2 regions of the Flavobacterium sp. GW823-FHT06G12 genome follow, and region 2 is predicted to be linked to the other one. Evidence: riboswitches for the same ligand, from Rfam matches in the RefSeq annotation. Region 2 holds a riboswitch; the other holds the start of a gene.
What was found. A riboswitch is a leader RNA that binds a small molecule or an ion and turns the genes downstream of it on or off. The one in region 2 is predicted to bind S-adenosylmethionine.
Positions count from the first base shown of each region.

Region 1: another riboswitch for S-adenosylmethionine. It lies ahead of AC1Q5Z_RS17035 (redoxin domain-containing protein); the one in region 2 lies ahead of AC1Q5Z_RS11995 (alpha/beta fold hydrolase).

Region 1 covers NZ_JBXAHE010000004.1:328,613-338,339, forward strand. Annotated here, with positions in the region: gene ygiD (4,5-DOPA-extradiol-dioxygenase) at 1-484, opposite strand, end outside; gene AC1Q5Z_RS17010 (helix-turn-helix domain-containing protein) at 644-1,474, opposite strand; gene AC1Q5Z_RS17015 (hypothetical protein) at 1,693-1,953, shown strand; gene AC1Q5Z_RS17020 (hypothetical protein) at 2,131-2,334, shown strand; gene AC1Q5Z_RS17025 (PAS domain-containing sensor histidine kinase) at 2,567-5,239, shown strand; gene AC1Q5Z_RS17030 (response regulator) at 5,242-5,697, shown strand; SAM riboswitch class I at 5,914-6,014, shown strand; gene AC1Q5Z_RS17035 (redoxin domain-containing protein) at 6,262-7,251, shown strand; gene AC1Q5Z_RS17040 (aminotransferase class V-fold PLP-dependent enzyme) at 7,306-8,784, shown strand; gene AC1Q5Z_RS17045 (winged helix-turn-helix transcriptional regulator) at 8,955-9,335, opposite strand; gene AC1Q5Z_RS17050 (NADP-dependent oxidoreductase) at 9,428-9,727, shown strand, end outside.
Region 2 covers NZ_JBXAHE010000002.1:1,165,548-1,175,274, reverse strand. Annotated here, with positions in the region: gene thrA (bifunctional aspartate kinase/homoserine dehydrogenase I) at 1-926, opposite strand, end outside; gene AC1Q5Z_RS11995 (alpha/beta fold hydrolase) at 928-1,911, opposite strand; SAM riboswitch class I at 1,989-2,096, opposite strand; gene AC1Q5Z_RS11990 (hypothetical protein) at 2,287-2,487, opposite strand; gene AC1Q5Z_RS11985 (homoserine dehydrogenase family protein) at 3,140-4,228, opposite strand; gene AC1Q5Z_RS11980 (O-acetylhomoserine aminocarboxypropyltransferase/cysteine synthase family protein) at 4,444-5,748, opposite strand; gene AC1Q5Z_RS11975 (hypothetical protein) at 5,817-5,993, opposite strand; gene AC1Q5Z_RS11970 (TonB-dependent receptor plug domain-containing protein) at 6,333-9,179, opposite strand; gene metK (methionine adenosyltransferase) at 9,727-9,727, shown strand, end outside.

The sequences.
Region 1 (9,727 bases), on a different contig from region 2:
GCTCTTTTCCTAGTTCATAATGATATAATGCTGGTTGCGAGTAATCGATACTCATTTCGATAACCGGAATATCGGCATTTGGATAAAGAAATTTGACAACCGTCCAACATCCATGATCCAACCCCCAACTGTTATCTAATCCAACCGAAGTTGAAGTGATTAATTTTTGTGTTTCTAAGGCTAATTCTGGACTTCCAGGTGCAGGATATTGCACATCAAAAAGTGCTTGCGGAAAACCTCCAAAATCATGAATAGTTGGCGGTTTTTGCATTGCCGTTACAAAAGTTCCTTTGGTTTCCCAGTGTGCAGAAATACAAAGTATCGCTCTTGGTTTTGGAAGTGTTTTTGCCACTTGTTGAAAGCCTTGAGTAAAATTATTATCTGCCAATGCATTCATCGGATTTCCGTGTCCTAGAAAAAGAACTGGCATTCGTTCTGTAGGTCCAAAAGTATCTACAGCGGTTTTAAGTGAGCTGAGTTTCATTGCTGCAGCTCCGATAGGTAAAATTGCCATGGTTTTTAGAAAATCTTTACGATTCATTTTTTATAATTAATTGCTTAAAAAGTATCTTTTATTTGTGATACAAAATTGCATTTAATTACAACGAAAGGGGTAATGATTTTCGGAAGAAAGGTTGTGTTTTTAAGAAAGAAGCTTTTTCATTTCTTCTCTAAATTCTGTTGGAGTCATTCCTGCTTTTCGTTTAAAAGCGTGCGTAAAATAGGTTTTTTCATTAAATCCGAGTTCGTAACCTATTTCGGCAATGTTTTTATCTGTTGTCATTAATAAGTTTTTGGCTTCGGTTAATTTTCTAGTTTCAATAATTTCCGAAACACTTTGCTGTAAAATATTTTGGCAGATAATATTTAAGTTGCGCGAAGTCATAAAGAGTTTTTCTGCGTAAAAATTTACATCTTTAGATTCTTTGTAATGCTGTTCTAATAACCTCAAAAAGTTTTTGAAAGTAGAACTCTGAATTTTTTTCGATTCAGCGTTATCTAAATTCAGCTTTCGTCTTTCCGATTCGATAATGGTAAAAAGCGCGCTCAATAATTGTTTGATAACGGCAAGATCAGGAGCTTCTTGTTCGTATTCATCAAAAATAATTTTACAGATGGTATCTAGTTTTTCAAAACAATAATTACTTTGCAAGCTAATATTCGCTTTGTCATGAAAAGAAGCATAAAGACTGAAGGTAGTTTCAGCGATGAATTCGCTTTTAAATCGTAAAACCCACATATCGCAATCTCCATCTTTTATGAGAGGTTTTGCGCGATGAATTTTTCCTTGAGTCACAAAACTAATAAAAGGCGCTTCAATCAATTTGGACTGAAAATCTATGAAATGTTCTAGCTGGCCTTTATTTCCAATTATGAGTTCTTCAAAATCATGCGCATGAGGTTCATTTACCGATTGCATAATTTTTTCAGATTCGGCAGCCGTAATCTTAAACATTTTAAAAATCTCAGTCATAATTGGTGTTTTGAGGAATCTAAAGGTAATTATTATTCTTAGACATTTTATTGGAGACTATTGGTTAAATCAAAAATCAATTGAAAGTCTATAAGCAAATCATGTAAATTTTTCGTTAAATGATATAAGTAGTTATGGTTTAATTTATTGAATTTTACTAACTTAGGAATGAAATAATAATCGGGCTTTCAATTTTTGAGAGTATAAAATTATAGAAAATGGATACAAGAAATGAACAAAACGATTTATTCCAAGATGGTATTGATCGTACTCAAGAATCAAATTGGGATCCAATCTTAGGATACCATATGTATTTTCCAAATGATGAAAACAAACAGGAACTGCTAAACGAAGAAAATCATCCTATTCATCAACAAAACACAGGCGATTGGGGAGATGATGCCGATTATGAAGAACTTAGGCATAAAAATAATTTCAATAGAGATATTGCCGAAAATGATGCAACTAAAATAGATTAAAAATGATAAAAAAGAGCAGAAAAACTTCTGCTCTTTTTTATTACTAGTTTAGCATTTTTATAAAGTAAATTTATTGATATATAACAAGTTATAAAAATTGTGTAAAAGAACTAAAGGCTGAAATCGCTATTTTTATAATATTTAAAGAAGAAAATATTCAATTAAAAATATACGATTATGAAAAAGCAAATAAAAATAAAAATTGCCCTCTTAGTTTTTTTGGCAGGATTATCATTTTCTTGTAAAAAGAACGAAAGCACTACAATAGATTCATATGAAAATGATTCTATTCAAAAAACAATGGACACTGTAGGACCAGACATGGATACAGTCGATATAGACACAACAGCAACAGTTAAGACTGATTCTATTAAGAAGTAATTGCTAGTAAATGCATAAAACGAAAAGCTGAATACTAACGATTCAGCTTTTTTGTTACTATGCATTAATAGAAGATTAATGAGGGTGTTTAAAGATGTCTTATTAAATCAAAATCATTTTTAACAAATGTTTAAAGTAAAAGCGTTTTTCTCTATATTTGAGAAGGAAATTAACAATTTACATGCCTTTTACACTATAAAACAACTTTAGAAAACTATCACTCAGTACGATAATGGAGCTAATAAGTAATTTAGAGCTTTTTCAGACCGTTTTTAATTCTGCACCTAATGGAATTGCAGTTTTAAAATCTTTGTACGATAATAAAGACAAAGTCGAAGATTTTTCAATATTGTTGTTTAATTCTTGTATTATAAACTGGATCGATAATAAAGACTACAAAGGCAAAAGATTCAGTACAGTTTTCTCTAAAATAGAAGGAACCAATATTTTGGAGCAATTTATTGAAACGACAGAAACTGGCATTGCAGCCAATTTTGAGCAATGGTACGGCGATGAAAATGGAAAACAATGTTTCGGATTTACTGTTGTAAAACAAGACGAAATGTTAGTCGTGACAATGGAAGATGTTACCGAAAAGAAGCATGCCGAAACTGCTCTGAATAATGCATTGATTGATGCAGAAAAACAAAAAAGACTTTATGATTCTATATTAAATGGGACACCAGATTTGGTTTATGTATTTGATCGCGATTATAAGTTTGCCTATGCAAACAAAGCTTTGTTGAGCATGTGGGGAAAAACGGCAGAAGACTCTATTGGACGCGGTTTAATTGAAAATGGTTACGAAGATTGGCATGCCGAAATGCACGAAAAAGAAATAGATACTGTGATTTCTGAGAGAAAACCAATTCGAGGAACGGTTTCTTTTCCTCATGCTGAATTGGGAAGAAGAATTTACGATTATATTTTTGTTCCTGTTTTTAATGAAAAAGGAGAAGTAGAGTTTGTCGCAGGAACTACAAGGGATATTACAGAAAGCAAACAAGCTGAAGAAAAATTGCAGCAAAGTGAGAATCGTTTCCGTAAAATGATTCATCAAACACCGGCACCAACGTTAGTGTTGCGAGGCGATAATCTTGTAATTGAGCAAATCAATAAGCATATGTTGCAAATGATTGGTCGCGGAGAAGAAATTATCGGAATGCGCTTGATTGATGTCTTGCCAGAACTGGAAGGACAATATGTTTGGGAACAGGTTTTAAAGGTTTACAACGAAGGAATTCCTTTTGACCAAAGTGAAGTTTTGGTTCCGCATAATCGAACAGGAGAATTAAAAGACTATTATTATAACTTGGCTTATCGTCCGTTAATTGAAGATGGAGAAATAACAGGAATGATTCAAGTAGCGGTTGAGGTTACACAACAAGTTGTGGCGCGCCAAAAAATGGAAGAAAGCGAAAGCCGTTTTCGAGCTTTAGTCAACGCATCATCAGACTTGGTTTATCGAATGGATGCCGATTGGATGATTATGCAAAATTTGGAAGGAGAAGGAGGCTTGTCTAATTCGGGAGAACGTGGTATCAATTGGTTGGATAAGTTTATTCATACTACAGATTTGCGACAAGCCGTTGACCTTATTTCTAAATCGATTGTCGAAAAATCCATTTTTGAAATGGAACATAAAGCAGTTAATGAGGACGATTCTGTTAGATGGGTTTTTTCAAGAGTAGTTCCGATATTAGACGATCAAGAAAAAATTATCGAATGGTTTGGAGCATCAAGTGATATTACTTCGCAGAAAGAACTTCAAAACGTTATCACAGAAAGCGAAGAAAAGTTTAGACAGCTTGCAGATCTTATTCCTCAAATTATTTGGACAGCAGATCCAGATGGTTTTGTCGATTACTACAACAGTCGCTGGTACGAATATACAGGTTTTGAAGAACATGAATTTGGAGATTCGAGCTGGATTTCAAAATTGCATCCCGATGATGTGTATTTGGTTTCTAAAAGATGGTACGAAAGTGTTCGTGCAGAATTTCCTTATCAGATAGAGTTTCGCTTAAGAAATGCAAATACAGGCGAATACCGCTGGTTTTTAAGTAAAGCGCTTCCTATTAGAGATAAAGAAGGGGTGCTTACTAATTGGTTTGGAACTTGTACCGATATTCATGAACAAAAGTCTACGACCGAAAAACTAGAAATTCTAGTAGCAGATCGTACAAAAGAATTACAGCGTTCTAATGAAGATTTACAGCAGTTTGCTCACGTTGCTTCGCACGATTTAAAAGAGCCTGTTCGAAAAATAAAGACTTTTTTGAGCCGCTTAGAAGAGCATATGGAAGAGCAGTTAGACGAATCTTCATCAAAATATATTGAACGAATTCATGTTGCAGCAGATCGTATGTTTAATATGATTGATGGTGTTCTTGCGTATTCTAAAATGAATGCCGATTCGCAAAAAACAACAATAGTCGATTTAAACGAAGTGATTAAAAACATAGAAAATGATCTTGAAATTGCGCTTCAGGAAGCAAATGGCAAAATTTATTTTGAAGAGCTTCCAGTTATAGAAGGAGCTTCGGTATTGCTATATCAGCTGTTTTATAATCTAATTAATAATTCTATTAAATTCGCCCAAGAAAACATTCCGCCTCAAATTAATATTACAGCAACAGAACAAATTGAAGCAGGTAATAAAGTGGCCATAATTACGGTAGAGGATAACGGAATTGGTTTTGACCTTGATCAAACAGGGCGCATTTTTGAAACTTTTACGCGATTAAATTCTAAGGATCGATACGAAGGCACAGGTCTAGGTTTGTCACTTTGCAAAAAAATAGCCGAACGTCATGGCGGAAGCATTACTGCAACAGGAATTTCTAATAAAGGAGCTATTTTTATTATTACCTTGCCGTTTGTACAAAAAGCAAAAGACATTTAATTATGGGAGAAAATATGATTTTATTAGCTGATGATGATAAGGACGATGCAGAAATGTTCTGTGAAGCATTGGCGGAGATAGATGAAAGTATTGTTTGCCATTGTTCTGAAAATGGAAGCGGAGTGCTAAAATTGTTGAAAGCTCAAGATAAAGTGCCAGTCGTAGTTTTCTTAGATTTAAATATGCCGATTATGAATGGCTGGGAATGTTTAAAACAATTAAAGGCAGAGGAACATTATAAAGACATTCCTGTAATAATGATTTCGACTTCGTCATATAAAAATGACATGGATGCCGCTGCCAATTTGGGTGCTGTCTGTTATTTTGTGAAACCCAATAATTTCAATGATCTAAAACAAGTGTTGGGATTAATTACTTCAAACCTCAAAAACGGACTGAAAGAAGGTCTTTCTAGCCTTGAAAAAAATAAATATTTGCACGTTTTTCTTCCAGAATAAATAATGTTTTTTCTCTTTTGAGAGTAAAACGTATGAATTTCTTTTATAAAAAATGCCGTTCCTAAATAATGTTTTTCCAATTTAATGCTTTGATTTTCATGTGTTTGAAATTTGTAAAAGTATTTTTTAAATAAAAAAATAAAAAAATCATCTTTTAAACTTGACTAATTAGATAGAATTAATATATATTTGTATCGCAGAAAAGTTATATAATGATACTTATCCAGAAAGACTGAGGGAATAGGCCCAATGAAGTCTTAGCAACCTGTTGCCGAATAAGGTGCTAAATCCTTCCGCCGTGTGCGGGTAGATAAGAAAGATTTCTTCAGTAAATCTGTTTAAGATCATCCATACTAAAAATTTTTATTACAATGAAAGCAGAATCAATATTATATGCCGGTTATGAACTTTTGAATTCAATTTTTGAAGAAAATAGCTTTGCTTTTTTCTGAATTCTAAAACAGTAATCTTTTCCAGATTTCTTTTATAAAATAACAATAGCGCTGATGGCTTTAGGCATTGGCACAAAATTCTTTTGTCTAATCTTAAAACACTAAAAATAAAATGAAAAAAATACTACTAGGTTTTGCTTTGTTTCTTGGAGCGCTTCAAACTCAAGCTCAGGAAAGCAATTTACAATTGAAAGGAACTGTTGTCGACACAGTGGCACAATATGTTTACCTGCAGAAGTTTCACAATAAAATGTTTACGACTATTGATTCTGCAAAAGTAAAAGACGGAAATTTTAGTTTTAAAACGAAAGTAAAAACGCCAGAATTATACGGTCTAAGCGTCAATACAGAAAGTTCGCCATTGTATATTTTTCTTGAAAAAGATCCGATAACAGTAAAACTAAGTCCGAAGAAGTATTATACGGCTTCTGTGGTTGAAGGTTCGGCTTCTCAAGATTTGTTTGAAACCTATAAAAAGACCAAAGATGTTGAAATTAGTAAATTCATTACAGAACATCCAAAATCTATTGTTTCGGCTTATGTATTATATAGAAACTGGTCGTATAGATTAACACCAGAGCAAATTACTCAAAATATTGCTTTACTAGATAAAAGCCTTCAGAATATCACTTACGTGAAAGAACTAAAAGAACTGGTTACCGTATTAGACGGATTGGCGGTTGGTAAAAAAGCCCCAGATTTTACTGCCAAAGATCCTGATGGAAAGCCAGTTCGCCTTTATGATAATTTAAAAGGCTACACTTTGGTTGATTTTTGGGCTTCGTGGTGCGGTCCATGCCGAAAAGAGAATCCAAATATTGTATCGGCTTACAAAGAATTTCATGATAAAGGATTCAATATTGTAGCAATTTCATTAGATAAAAAGAAAGAAAACTGGATTAAAGGAATTCAAGACGATAATTTGACATGGACACATGTTTCTGACTTGCTTTTCTGGAACAGTGCTGTTGCCAAATTATATGGTGTAAGAGCAATTCCGGGTAATTATTTAGTGGATTCAAAAGGAATAATCGTTGCCAAAAACCTGCACGGAGAAGAATTGCAGTCTACATTAAAAGCGCTTTTGGAGAATAAAATTTGATTCTAAAAAAAGCACAACAAAAAATACAATTAGTTAATTTAAAATGATAAGGATATGAATGCTATTGAGCCAACAACAAAACCAACAGAATCGGAGTGTCACTTCTCTAAGTTTAGAGAAAATACAGTAGGAATTGAGCATACTTTTGAATCGGTTTACGGAGAACAAAATCTAGTTTATGCAGACTGGGTTGCGAGTGGAAGATTATACACTCCGATCGAAGATATAATGCTCAATAAAATTGGTCCAATGATAGCCAATACGCATTCATTTTCTAGTCAGACAGGAAAAACGTCTACTTATGCATATCAGCACGCTAGAGAAATTATTAAAAAAGCGGTTAATGCCAGCGAATCAGATGTTTTAGTTACAACAGGAAGCGGAATGACGGCTGCTTTATCTAAACTGCAGCGTATTATCGGAGTGCGAAAAAACTACGAATTGGAAACAGATAAACCAGTTGTTTTTATCACGCATATGGAACATCATTCCAATCAGGTTCCGTGGTATGAAATTAATGCAGATGTTGTAATTCTTTCGCCAGATGAAAACAATCTGGTTGATCCAAAAGTTCTTTCAGATGAAATTAAAAAATATGCCGATCGAAGCTTAAAAATAGGTTCGTTTACGGCTTGTTCGAATGTTACCGGAATTATTACGCCCTATCACGAATTGGCCAAAATTATGCATCAAAATGGCGGACTTTGTTTTGTAGATTTTGCAGCTTCTGCACCATATGTCAAAATCAATATGCATCCAAAAGATCCAGAAGAACAATTGGATGCGATTTTCTTTTCGCCTCATAAATTTTTAGGCGGACCTGGAACTTGCGGTATTTTGGTTTTCAATGAAAAATTATACCAATCCGATTTTCCTGATAATCCAGGTGGAGGCAACGTAAAATGGACTAATCCTTTAGGGAAATATTGTTACAGCGATGTTATAGAAGTTAGAGAAGATGGTGGAACTCCAGGTTTTCTGCAAGTTATTAGAACTGCTTTGGCTTTAGAATTAAAAGAGCAGATGGGAGTGGAAAATATTAAAAATAGAGAAAAAGAATTGCTCGATCTCTGTTTTTCTAGACTACAAAAAATTCCCGGATTATCTATTCTAGGAGATTTAACAACAGAAAGAATTGGCTGTGTTTCTTTTGTAATCGAAGATATTCACTACAATTTGATTGTAAGGCTTTTAAATGATCGTTTCGGGATTCAGGTTCGCGGGGGCTGGTCTTGCGCCAGTACTTATGCGCATTATCTCTTCAATATCAATGAAAAGAAATCGGCTGAAATTACCAATGAATTATTGCAGCGAAATCAGACCAATAAACCAGGTTGGGTTCGTTTATCCTTGCATCCCATTACGACCAATGAAGAACTTTTTTATATCTGTGACGCAATTGAAAAAGTAGCGTTGAATTATAAAAAATGGAAAAAAGATTACGAATACAATTCGGTTTCAAACGAATTTGAAAATCCCAAAATAAAAGATAATATAGAAAAAGAGGTAAAAGATTGGTTTAAGTTAGATTAGTTAGTAGTAGTCCTAACAGGTTTTCAGAACCTGTTAGGTTTTACCCATAGAAAGATAGATTTTTCTATTTTGTAAAAAGACTTAGAAATAAACTAGTTTCTCAAATCGCTATGTTTTTGAACAACTGAAACGTATTTATAGATAAAACTATCTTTCTATGTGTTTAAAATTTATTTACTAATCGATTCGATAATTTTTTCTCTATGCGCCAATCCCCAATTGACTAAGGTTTCGGTAACAGGAAGCACCGATTTGCCATATTCGGTAATGGCATAAACGACAGTCGCTGGTTTGGTATTTTGTTCAGATCTGGTAATGAGTAAATTGGTCTCCAATTCTTTGAGTTCTTTGCTGAGCATTTTAGCCGAAATACCATCAATTTCACGTTGCATTTTTTTAAAATGAATCACCTGATGCGTTCTGTTGGTTAAAAACCTTAGAATCATCAATTTCCATTTACCGCCCAAAACATCAAGACTGTCACGCATTGCCATAAGTTCTTCAGAACAATTGGCTTCGCGAAGCACTCCATTATCGTTAATTTTTGCCATACTAGTATCTATTTGGTAACCGGTTACCTTGGGTTAACCCATAACAAAAATAAAGCATTACGGCGATACTTTTGTAAACTAAAATGATAAAAATGAAAGCAATTGTATTACAGGAAAACCGAGAATTTAAGCTGGAAACAGTAGCAATTCCACAACCTGAACCACATCAGATTCAGGTAAAAATTATGGCTTCAGGATTTAATCCGATTGATTATCAAATGACCGAAAACGGCTCGGAAAGAAAGCTAATACATTCGCCAATTTTAGGAAGAGAATTTTCGGGTATAATTACAGCAATTGGCGCTGAGGTTACGGAATTTAAAATTGGAGATGCTATTTTTTGCGGTTCTGGAAGTATGGGGTCAAATGGTACTTATGCAGAATATATTTGT
Region 2 (9,727 bases):
CCTTCAAGATTTACAAGAGAAACATTTTCTAAAACAGAAAGTGTTTTAATTCCTTCTTTAGAAGAATCTGATGTAATTAAAGTTCCGCGATTTTCGTGGTTGAAAGTATTTAAAATTCGTAACGGAATGTTTTTTTCTAATAACGGAATAATCGTTTTTGCATGCAAAATTGTAGCTCCAAAATTTGCCAGCTCATTTGCTTCATTAAACGATAAATATTCAATTTTCTTAGCATCGGCAACTAAATCTGGATTTGCCGTATAGATTCCATCTACGTGCGTGAAGTTCTGTAATTCTTCTGCATTTAAATAATTTGCAATTAACGAAGCGGTATAGTTACTGCCATTTCTACCTAAAGTAGTTGTGTCGTTGTTGTTGTTTGAGCCAATGAAGCCTGTAACTATATTAACCGTTTCGCCGTTATGTTCTTTAAAATAATTTACTACGTTTTTCTTTGAAAGCTGCTCTAAAGGCTGTGCATCACCAAATTTAGAATCGGTTTTCAGCAAATCTCTTGTATCTACAAAATTGGCAGGAATTCCTTTTTCCTGTAAAATTGCTGTCAATAATTTAGCTGAAAGCAATTCTCCTTTTGACAAAATCTGATCTTTGATTTTTTTGCTGTAATCTCCAATTAAGCTTACACCTTCAAAAAGCTTGTCTAAAACGCTAAATTCTTCAGACAAATCAACTTGTGGGTAATCTGATATTTGATATTTTTTAAAATTCTCTAATAATTCTTTGTAACTGCCGTTTTTAGCAGCAATGCTTAAGATAAATTCTAATTCGTCAGTAGCATTTCCTCGTGCAGAAACTACAACGGCAATTTTTTCACCTTGATTTACTTTATCAGAAATGATTGAAACAACTTTGTTAAGTCCTTCTCCGTTTGCTAACGATTTACCTCCAAATTTTAATACTTTCATTTTATTTCTTTATTGTTTCTGCCTTAAAAATGTCGGCAAGTAAATGATCTAATTGTTTGTACTCGATTAAAAAAGCGTCATGTCCGTGAACCGAATCAATTTCGCTATAGAAAACATTGTCTTTAAACTTCTTCAATTCTTCGTAGGTTTCTACATTTTCTTTTGCTGTAAAAAACAAATCTGAATTGATTCCGACAATGTGAATTGAAGCTTTTGTTTTAGACATTAAGTTTTCAAAACTTTCACTATTTCTAGTAATATCAATTGTTTTAAGCAACTGATTCATTAATTTATAAGAAGACAATTGAAATCTTTTCTGCAATTTTTTTCCGTGATGCGCCAGCCAGCTTTCGATATTAAAAATCAAAAGGTCTTGATTAATCGTGCGCTGAAATTTTTCTTTGAATGATTCTGGCGAACGGTAGCACAGCATTGCGTGAATTCTGGCATCTTCGATTGGTTTTGAAGAATTGTTTAGAATTTGCTCTTGTAAAAAGCAATTGGCAATAAGCCAATCAGTCGATTTCCAGTCACTCGCAATCGGAATAAGATTTTCTGTAATATTTGGTGCTAATGCTAAAATTTCCCAAGCAATTCCGCCACCAACAGAACCTCCGATAACTGCAAAAAGCTTTTCGATATTTAACGTTTTTACGCCCTCGATAAAGATTCTTGCAATGTCTCTGGCTGTAAAATCTAAATAGTTGTCAATTAAAAAGGAATTGCTTCCGTTTCCTGGAATATCGAAAGCCAAAATGGTATAAACAGCAGTATCAATGGTTTTGCCTTCACCAATCAAGTCATTCCACCAGCCGTTTTCGCCAGTAACTTGCGAATTTCCAGTTAAAGCATGGTTAACCAAAACAATAGGCGCGCTGTGCAAAGGTTGTCCTGCCAGCGTAAAACTTAATGGTATAGAATGATAAGTTGCACCACTTTCTGTGATGAAATCTTGAATTATAATGGGATTTGGTATATTTTCCAATTTCAAATCTGTTGTATTATTGATTTGTATATGGAAATATTAGAAAGAAAAACTAGGTTTAACTAGAAAAAATCTTGTTGTTATCTTTCCACGTTTGGCGTGGTAGAATGTAGCACCTTCTTCGTTTTACCGAAGGGTTGCTAAGGCTTCATCGGGTCTAATCCCTCGTCCTTTCTTTATAACATTTCAATACGTGTTTGAACTTAACGGTGCAAATTAACTACTAATTTCTCAAACAAACAAATTTTATCTAAAAGTGTTTGTTAAATTTCTGAGACTTATTTTAGCAAAAACTATTATACGCAAAAATTTACCGAACAAAAATGCCCAGTAAAATTAAGCAGGTTTTACCCTAAATTTATGATGCTTTTCCGTTTAGATAAAAAGCGTTTCATTTTCTTTTGAATACATCAAAAACAATAAAGAATTTGGCACTTTTTTCTCAGCGCTTTTATCTTCCTCTGTGATTCCGAATCTTGGATGAGCCAATTCATTTGTTGGCGGCGGATTACTATTTTTTGTCCTTCTGTTTTTCAATTTAGAAATTTTTTCTGCGAAGTAGTTCAATTTGCTCATGATATTAAGTTTTAGTTAAGTTGTGTTTTATAATCTTTATTTCTCGTTTATCTTTTTGTTAAGTCATTTTCTAGAATAAAAAAACCCTTTTGGATTTTTAGATACCAAAAGGGTTTAAGTTTTTAAACTCATTTATACTTTTAGTATCAACAGACGTTCACGCAAATAAGCGCGACAGCAAACATCTTAGTGTTCATCTGTAAGGATTTATTCATCTGTGATTTATATTGTATTTTATTTAAATTCTGCATTTGTTGTAAATTAAAAAGCCTCCTAAAATATTTCTTAGGAGGCTTTTACTATATTATTATTGTATTCTTACAATTTTTTAGCAATAGACACCCCCGCCTCGGTCTTAACCGAAATGGCACAAAACATTTTGTTGACTTTTAAGTTCATTTGATTTCTAGTAGTTTTTGGGTATAACAAATATGCAAATATTTTTCTTATTACACAAATAAAATTCAAGAATTTAATTACAAAATCCGTTGAAAATGTGTTTTTTAACGTTAAAAAACATCTTACAAAAACGAAAACGAAATAACACAAGTAAAAAACTTACAAAACAAGCCAATTTTCCTTCATAATTCCATTTGACAAATCAATTTATCAAAGAACTTTTTTCTCTTTTATATTTTTTTTAACTAAAAAATTACAGCCAAACGGCTTCTTTACTCCTAATTCGCTCCGCAATTTTCAGAATATCGGTTATAATTCCTCTAGAAATTGCTTGTTTGCAAGGTGGAGCGCTCTGAATTACGATTGGAATATCTGCATAAGATTTAGTGAAAATTTCAAAAATGGTATCAGAACCTTTTAATTGTCCTATTGGAGAATTTATTGGTTCCGAAATTAATTTGACTTCTAAAGTGCCTTTTTCTACATCAAACTCTCCTACATATCTCAATACATGATTTTCTGCTTGAGTAATTTTGGCGATTTTAAAAGATTTATCGACAGCATCTTTGTTTAGCACTCCATTTTTCTCCAAATGCTCTTCGGTTATAAAGGGCTTGATTGTAATGTCTGAAAACTCAAAATCTTTTCCTATTTCTCTGGCCAATATCAGAAGCTTTCTTGCAGAATCGTTTCCAGACAGATCTTCTTTAAAATTAGATTTCATTAAACCTAAAAGGCTCGCATCTTTCAAAACAGACGAAAACGAAACATCTTCTGATGAAAATCGATTAAAGACATAACTCAAATTATCAGAGAAAACCCCTCGAATCGTAGTGATTTTTTCTCCAGAATAATATAGATCTCTTAAGGTCTGCAAAACAGGAATTCCAGTTTCAACCGACGTTTCGTACAAAAACTCCTTGTCATACTTTTTAAGATCTGCTCTTAGTTCTTTATATAAGTCAATCGGAAGCGTATTGGCTTTTTTGTTTACTGCTACAATATTGAATCCGTTTTTAATTAACGTATTGTAATGCTTCACCAATTCATCGCTGGCTGTTGCGTCTACAGCAATCAAGTTTTCGAATTCATTTTCTTGTGCAAATTCGACAATATCTTCTACTTTAAAAGGAACAGCCAATTGTCTAAAATTGGTTTCCCAAGCATAACCAACACCTTCTTTCTCAAAAAAGGCAACCGTCGAATTGGTTATTATTGGAAAATGAAAATCGACGTTTTTACTTTCCAGAAAAAACTCTTGACTTTCAATAATTTGATTAATCAAAGTACTTCCGATATTTCCAATTCCGAAAAGGATAATGTTTATTTTAAGCTTTGACATAATTTCTAACATTTTAATTTTTTAAAACCATATAAGTGATGTAAGTTCATTTAATATCCAAACGTTTATCAAGGTAGACGCACTGCAGTGCGTCTCTACAAAATGCACTTATATTCCCTATATGGTTTAAATTTTATAATGGTGTTTTTCATAAAAAATTACCTTTAGCAAAACCACTCGCTAAAGGCAATTTTTCAAACAAAAAACAAAAAAACCTAATTTTTATTGATGCTGAATTGAGAAAGCGAAACGTTCTCAAAAACAGTCTGAAGATCAGCAATTAAATCTTCAATATCTTCAATTCCCACAGACAGACGAATCAAATCTTTAGAAACTCCAGTTTCTATTTGTTCTGCTTCTGTCAATTGCTGGTGTGTTGTACTTGCTGGGTGAATAATCAGTGATTTTGTGTCACCAATATTGGCCAGCAAAGAGAACAATTTTGTATCGTCTACCACTTTCTTAGCTGCATCAAAACCTCCTTTTAATCCAAAAGTGATAATGCCGCTTTGACCTTCTGGCAAATATTCTTTAGCCAGATCAAAATATTTATTTGATTTTAAACCTGGATAATTTACCCAGACTACCTCATCTTGTTTTTCTAACCATTCAGCTAGAGCCAAAGCATTTTCACTGTGTTTCTTGATTCGAATTGGAAGTGTTTCTAGTCCCTGAATAATCTGAAAAGCATTAAATGGACTCAAAGCAGAACCAAAATCACGCAGACCTTCTATTCGAGCTTTTGCTATAAAAGCCGCATTTCCTAAGGCTTCATGATATACTAATCCGTGGTATCCTGCAGATGGCTCGGTAAATTCCGGGAATTTTCCGTTTGCCCAATCAAAGTTTCCAGCATCAACGATAACGCCTCCTAATGAAGTTCCGTTTCCTGCGATATATTTAGTTAAGGAGTGAATTACAATATCGGCACCATATTTAATTGGGTTTAATAAATAAGGTGTCGCAACTGTATTGTCTACTATAAATGGTACTTTGAATGCTTTGGCTTCTGCCGAAATTGCTTTTAAGTCTAATACATCTAATTTTGGATTTCCTAGAGACTCAACAAAAAAAGCTCTTGTGTTTTCTTTTGCTGCTTTGGTGAAATTTTCTGGTTTTGAAGGATCTACAAATGTGGTAGTAATTCCTAATCTTGGCAAGGTAACTTTTAGAAGATTATAAGTTCCTCCGTATAAACTATTTGACGCTACGATATGATCTCCTGCTTTTAGCAAAGTCAATAAAGTTGTAGAAATTGCCGATGCTCCAGAAGCCGTAACAACAGCTCCAATTCCGCCTTCAAGCGCTGCAAGACGCTGTTCTAAAATATCGTTTGTCGGGTTGTTTAATCTCGTGTAGATAAATCCAGCTTCGGCAAGACCAAATAAATTGGCTGCATGATCGGCGTTATTAAATACATATGATGATGTCTGATAAATAGGCACGGCTCTTGTTCCTGCGTTTTTAGTTACGTCGTGTCCTGCGTGTAATGCGTTTGTTGCAAATTTTTGTGTGCTCATGATTTCTTAGTTTTTAGGTATTTTTAATACGTTTTATATTGTAATTGATATTGATTTTTAAAATTGATTTAAGCTAAAATATCTTCAGCTTCTTCTTCAAGATCATATAAATGAAATAGTAATGATTTTTGTGTTTTTGTCTGCTGTGCAGGATCATATTTTAGCGTTTCAGTCGATGTCTCTTCCGAATTATTATTTCTTAATAAGTATTGAAATGCGATTGTATTTATATCTAGTGTATTCATGATTTAAAATTTAAAATGTTGGAAATAAAAAAGCCCTTTCGGATGGCGACCAAAAGGGCTTATAGTTTAACTATAACAAAGATTGTCTCTTTCACTTTTGGCAACAGCAAATTGGGATGCACATTTGCATCATCTTACAACACATCATATTTCTTTTTGCTATTGTTTTCATTTTTATTTAAAATTTGAATTCTACTATTTTTTAAATTCGACTAATTCGATAGAGTAAATGTAATAAGTATTTTTTTAACGACCAAATTAAAATTGAAATTTTGTAATATTTTTTTTTGAAATTTCTTTCAAGCCTTTCAAATAAAGACTTGAAAGAAATTTATTTAATTAGAATTTAAAGCTCAAACGAGCAAAACCAAATCTTCCGTTTAATCCGAATTGAGAAACTGCTCTTGAATACGCAAACTGATTCGCATTTGTCAAATCTGTACTTGGCGCTGGCGACAAAGTTGGCGTTGTGTTTGTAAATGCAGGAGTTGCAGGATTATTTCTGTCTGGATAAACATCTCCTATATTATTAACTCCAATTGTAGCTCTAAAATGCTTGTTGATCTGATATCCTAAAGATAAATCTGTAACCAATTTTGCGCTGTATTCCGGATGTTCGTACACAGAAGAAAATCCGTCTAAATTCACATCTGTTGCTCCTGGGTCTGTAACTTTTCCGAAATAGCTGTTTCTTAAATAAATATCCAGTTTTTTAATGCTGAATGTTGTCATCAAATTGGCCTTTACTTTCGGAATTGCTTCTTCTAAATATACTCGGCTTGATTCTGGAAAGAATGAATAAATATACGGTTCTCCACCTGCATCTACGATAGATTTTGGAATATGCAAATCGCCTACTCTTTTGGTTTCGTTGAAACTAAATGCAAAATCGTTTCTAATTGTGAAATCCTGAATTACATCGTATTTCTGAGAAATTACCAAATCAATTCCTTTTGTTTCAGAATCAATTCCGTTTGTCCAGAATGAAGCTCTTTCTACTCCTTTCAAATCAAATGCTTGCTGAAATAAAGTCAACGCCTCTGCCTGTTCTGGCGAAGTTGCAGCACCAATTTGCGCATCTGTTGGTCTAGAATATTGTCCAGACAATACAATTCTGTCGTTGATTCTTGTAAAATAAGCATCAGTTGCAATGGTTATGTTAGCTTCAGGAATTTTGAATGTAAATCCTGTACTGATGCTTTTTGATTTTTCTGGTTTTAAACTTTCAATTCCAATGCTTTTTGCTGCTTGCGAATCGTTTGTAAAATACCCCACTTGATATGGAGAACCGTTTATAAACTGAGTAGAACTTGACTCAAAATATCTTTGCTGTAAAGACGGCGCTCTAAAACCTGTCTGTCCAGAAATTCTCCAATTGATATTATCATTTAATTTTAAAAGAGAAGCCAGTTTAAAAGTGACCGTATTTCCAAAATCCGAATAATTTTCATAACGCGCAGCTCCATTTATAAGCCATTTTTCAGTGGCATTCAATTCTAAATCAACATAAGCAGCACCACTTTTTCTGTTTTTTTCTTTAGCATCCGAAGGCTGAAATCCTGAAAATCCTTGCGCTCCTGCTCCACGTTTGTTTCCAAAGAAGTCAGTTACTATCAATGGTGAATTGCTTGGCAAAATTCCAGAAACTAAATTTCCGTTTACATCATACAATCCGTAAGAAGCTTCTTCTCCTGCTTTAATTTCGTAGTTTTCATATCTGAATTCACCTCCAAAAGCAACATTCAGTCCAGAAAGAACGTCTAGTTTTTTACTAAAATCCAAATTGGTTGTGCTTTGTAAAAACGAAACTTTTCCTGCATCAAAACTAAAAGGAGAATTTGTCCCTAAAGTTGCATTGATGGAATTATTTACATCATAATTAAAAGAGTTTGTTCCTAAATTTGTGCTTAAATCAGTATCAAATCCAAATAATTGCGTAGTTACACCAACTGCTGCAGAAGCATCTAAAATTTTTGATTCAATTTCCGGCAAAAATCCGTTTTGGTACACTTGAGTGAAAGTTCCAGAACCATTTGGCAATCTATTAAAGGCATATGATTTTCCGCTTCTATACGATATTCCACCAAAAGAATACAAAGAAGTTGTTTCTGTTAAAGGATATTTTGCATTGTAATATGCTTGTCCTGAAGCCAATTCTGACTGACCAACACTCATATTATAATCACTTCTCTGCTGTCCTCTGTAAGCTAATTCATTATTAGTAACATCAAAATTCAAAGCGGTCTGCATCTGCGCAATTGTCGATGCCGATGCAATAGCACTTTGTTGAGCTGTTGTAAAATAACCTACTTGTGGAGCATATTGTTTTAAAGAAGACAAAATCTGAGCTGAATTTGTAGTCGTATTAATGTTGCTAAACAAAGAGTTAATTTCTACACCATCTTGTGCCGCTCTATTTTCTACTGCATTGTAAGCATTAAAAATAGCATTGCTTCTAATTCCTGCTCTGCTTGTTGCTTGTCTTGTTACGGCAGTTCCTGTAATGTTCAAGAAACTTCCTGGTTTGCCTAATGAAGTTCCGTAGTTTAAATCGATTTGGGCAGTTTGTCCGTCTGCTCCTCCTTCAAAATTATTTGATCCCGAAGATAAATTTGCTCCATATTGAATTCCTCCTGTTAGATAATTAGCGTTTTTCTTTAGAACAATATTAATAACTCCCGCAATCGCATCAGAACCGTATTGTGCGGCAGCTCCATCTCTTAAAACTTCAATTCTTTCTATGGCAAAAGACGGAATGGCATTTAGGTCTGTTCCAACAGATCCTCTTCCTGGCGATCCGTTTATGTTTACTAAAGCACTTGTGTGTCTTCTTTTTCCGTTTACTAAAATCAGAACCTGATCTGGCCCTAATCCTCTTAATTGTGCAGGATCTACGTGGTCTGTTGCATCTGCTGTAGATGTTGGGTTACTCGTAAACGACGGCGCAACATAATTTAAAATTTGAGTTACGCTTGTTTGCGGTGCTCCTTTTGTTATTTCTGATACATTAAAAACATCAACCGGAACTGGCACATCTGTTTTTACTCTGTTTTTACTTCTTGATCCAATAATAGTAACTTCAGACAGTTCGTTGTTTTTTAAACTATCCTGCTCTTTTTTATTGTCCTGAGCATAAAGTCCTGAAAAAGTCACAAGACCTAAAACGATTAGTACATTTTTCTTCATTTCTTTTTTTACTGATTAATTATTGTTTTTGGCTTAAAAAAAATCTTACAGGTTTGTTTTTGGCATAAAAAAAACCTCTGCGGTTCGGCAGAGGTTCTATTTATATTTTATTGAAAAATAATTACAATAGCGTCTCTGCGGATAACTCCGGCATCTTACAAGACATCATATTGCAAACTGTAAATTTCATTTGTTTCTTTTATTTTAACGGGGCAAAGTTGCAAACTATTTTTTAATCGACCAAACAAAAAACAAATTATTTTCTATTACCCTATCAAAATAGTATGTTATTGTTAAATTTCTGCTAGAAAAAATAAAAAAAGTTGAACTTTAATTTGCAAATCAAAATGGTTTCATACCTTTGCACCCGAAACAGAGGAAAAATTTGAACTGATTGCAACCTCTTCATAATGAAATGGTTTCGTTATGAATGCTGAAAGATTTGTTTCAGCAGTAAAAAATGCTAAAGCAGAAACTCTCCTTTAGCCCTTTTTAGCAATTATTTTTCCCGCTTAATTTTAAATTAAAACATTATTATTACATTATTA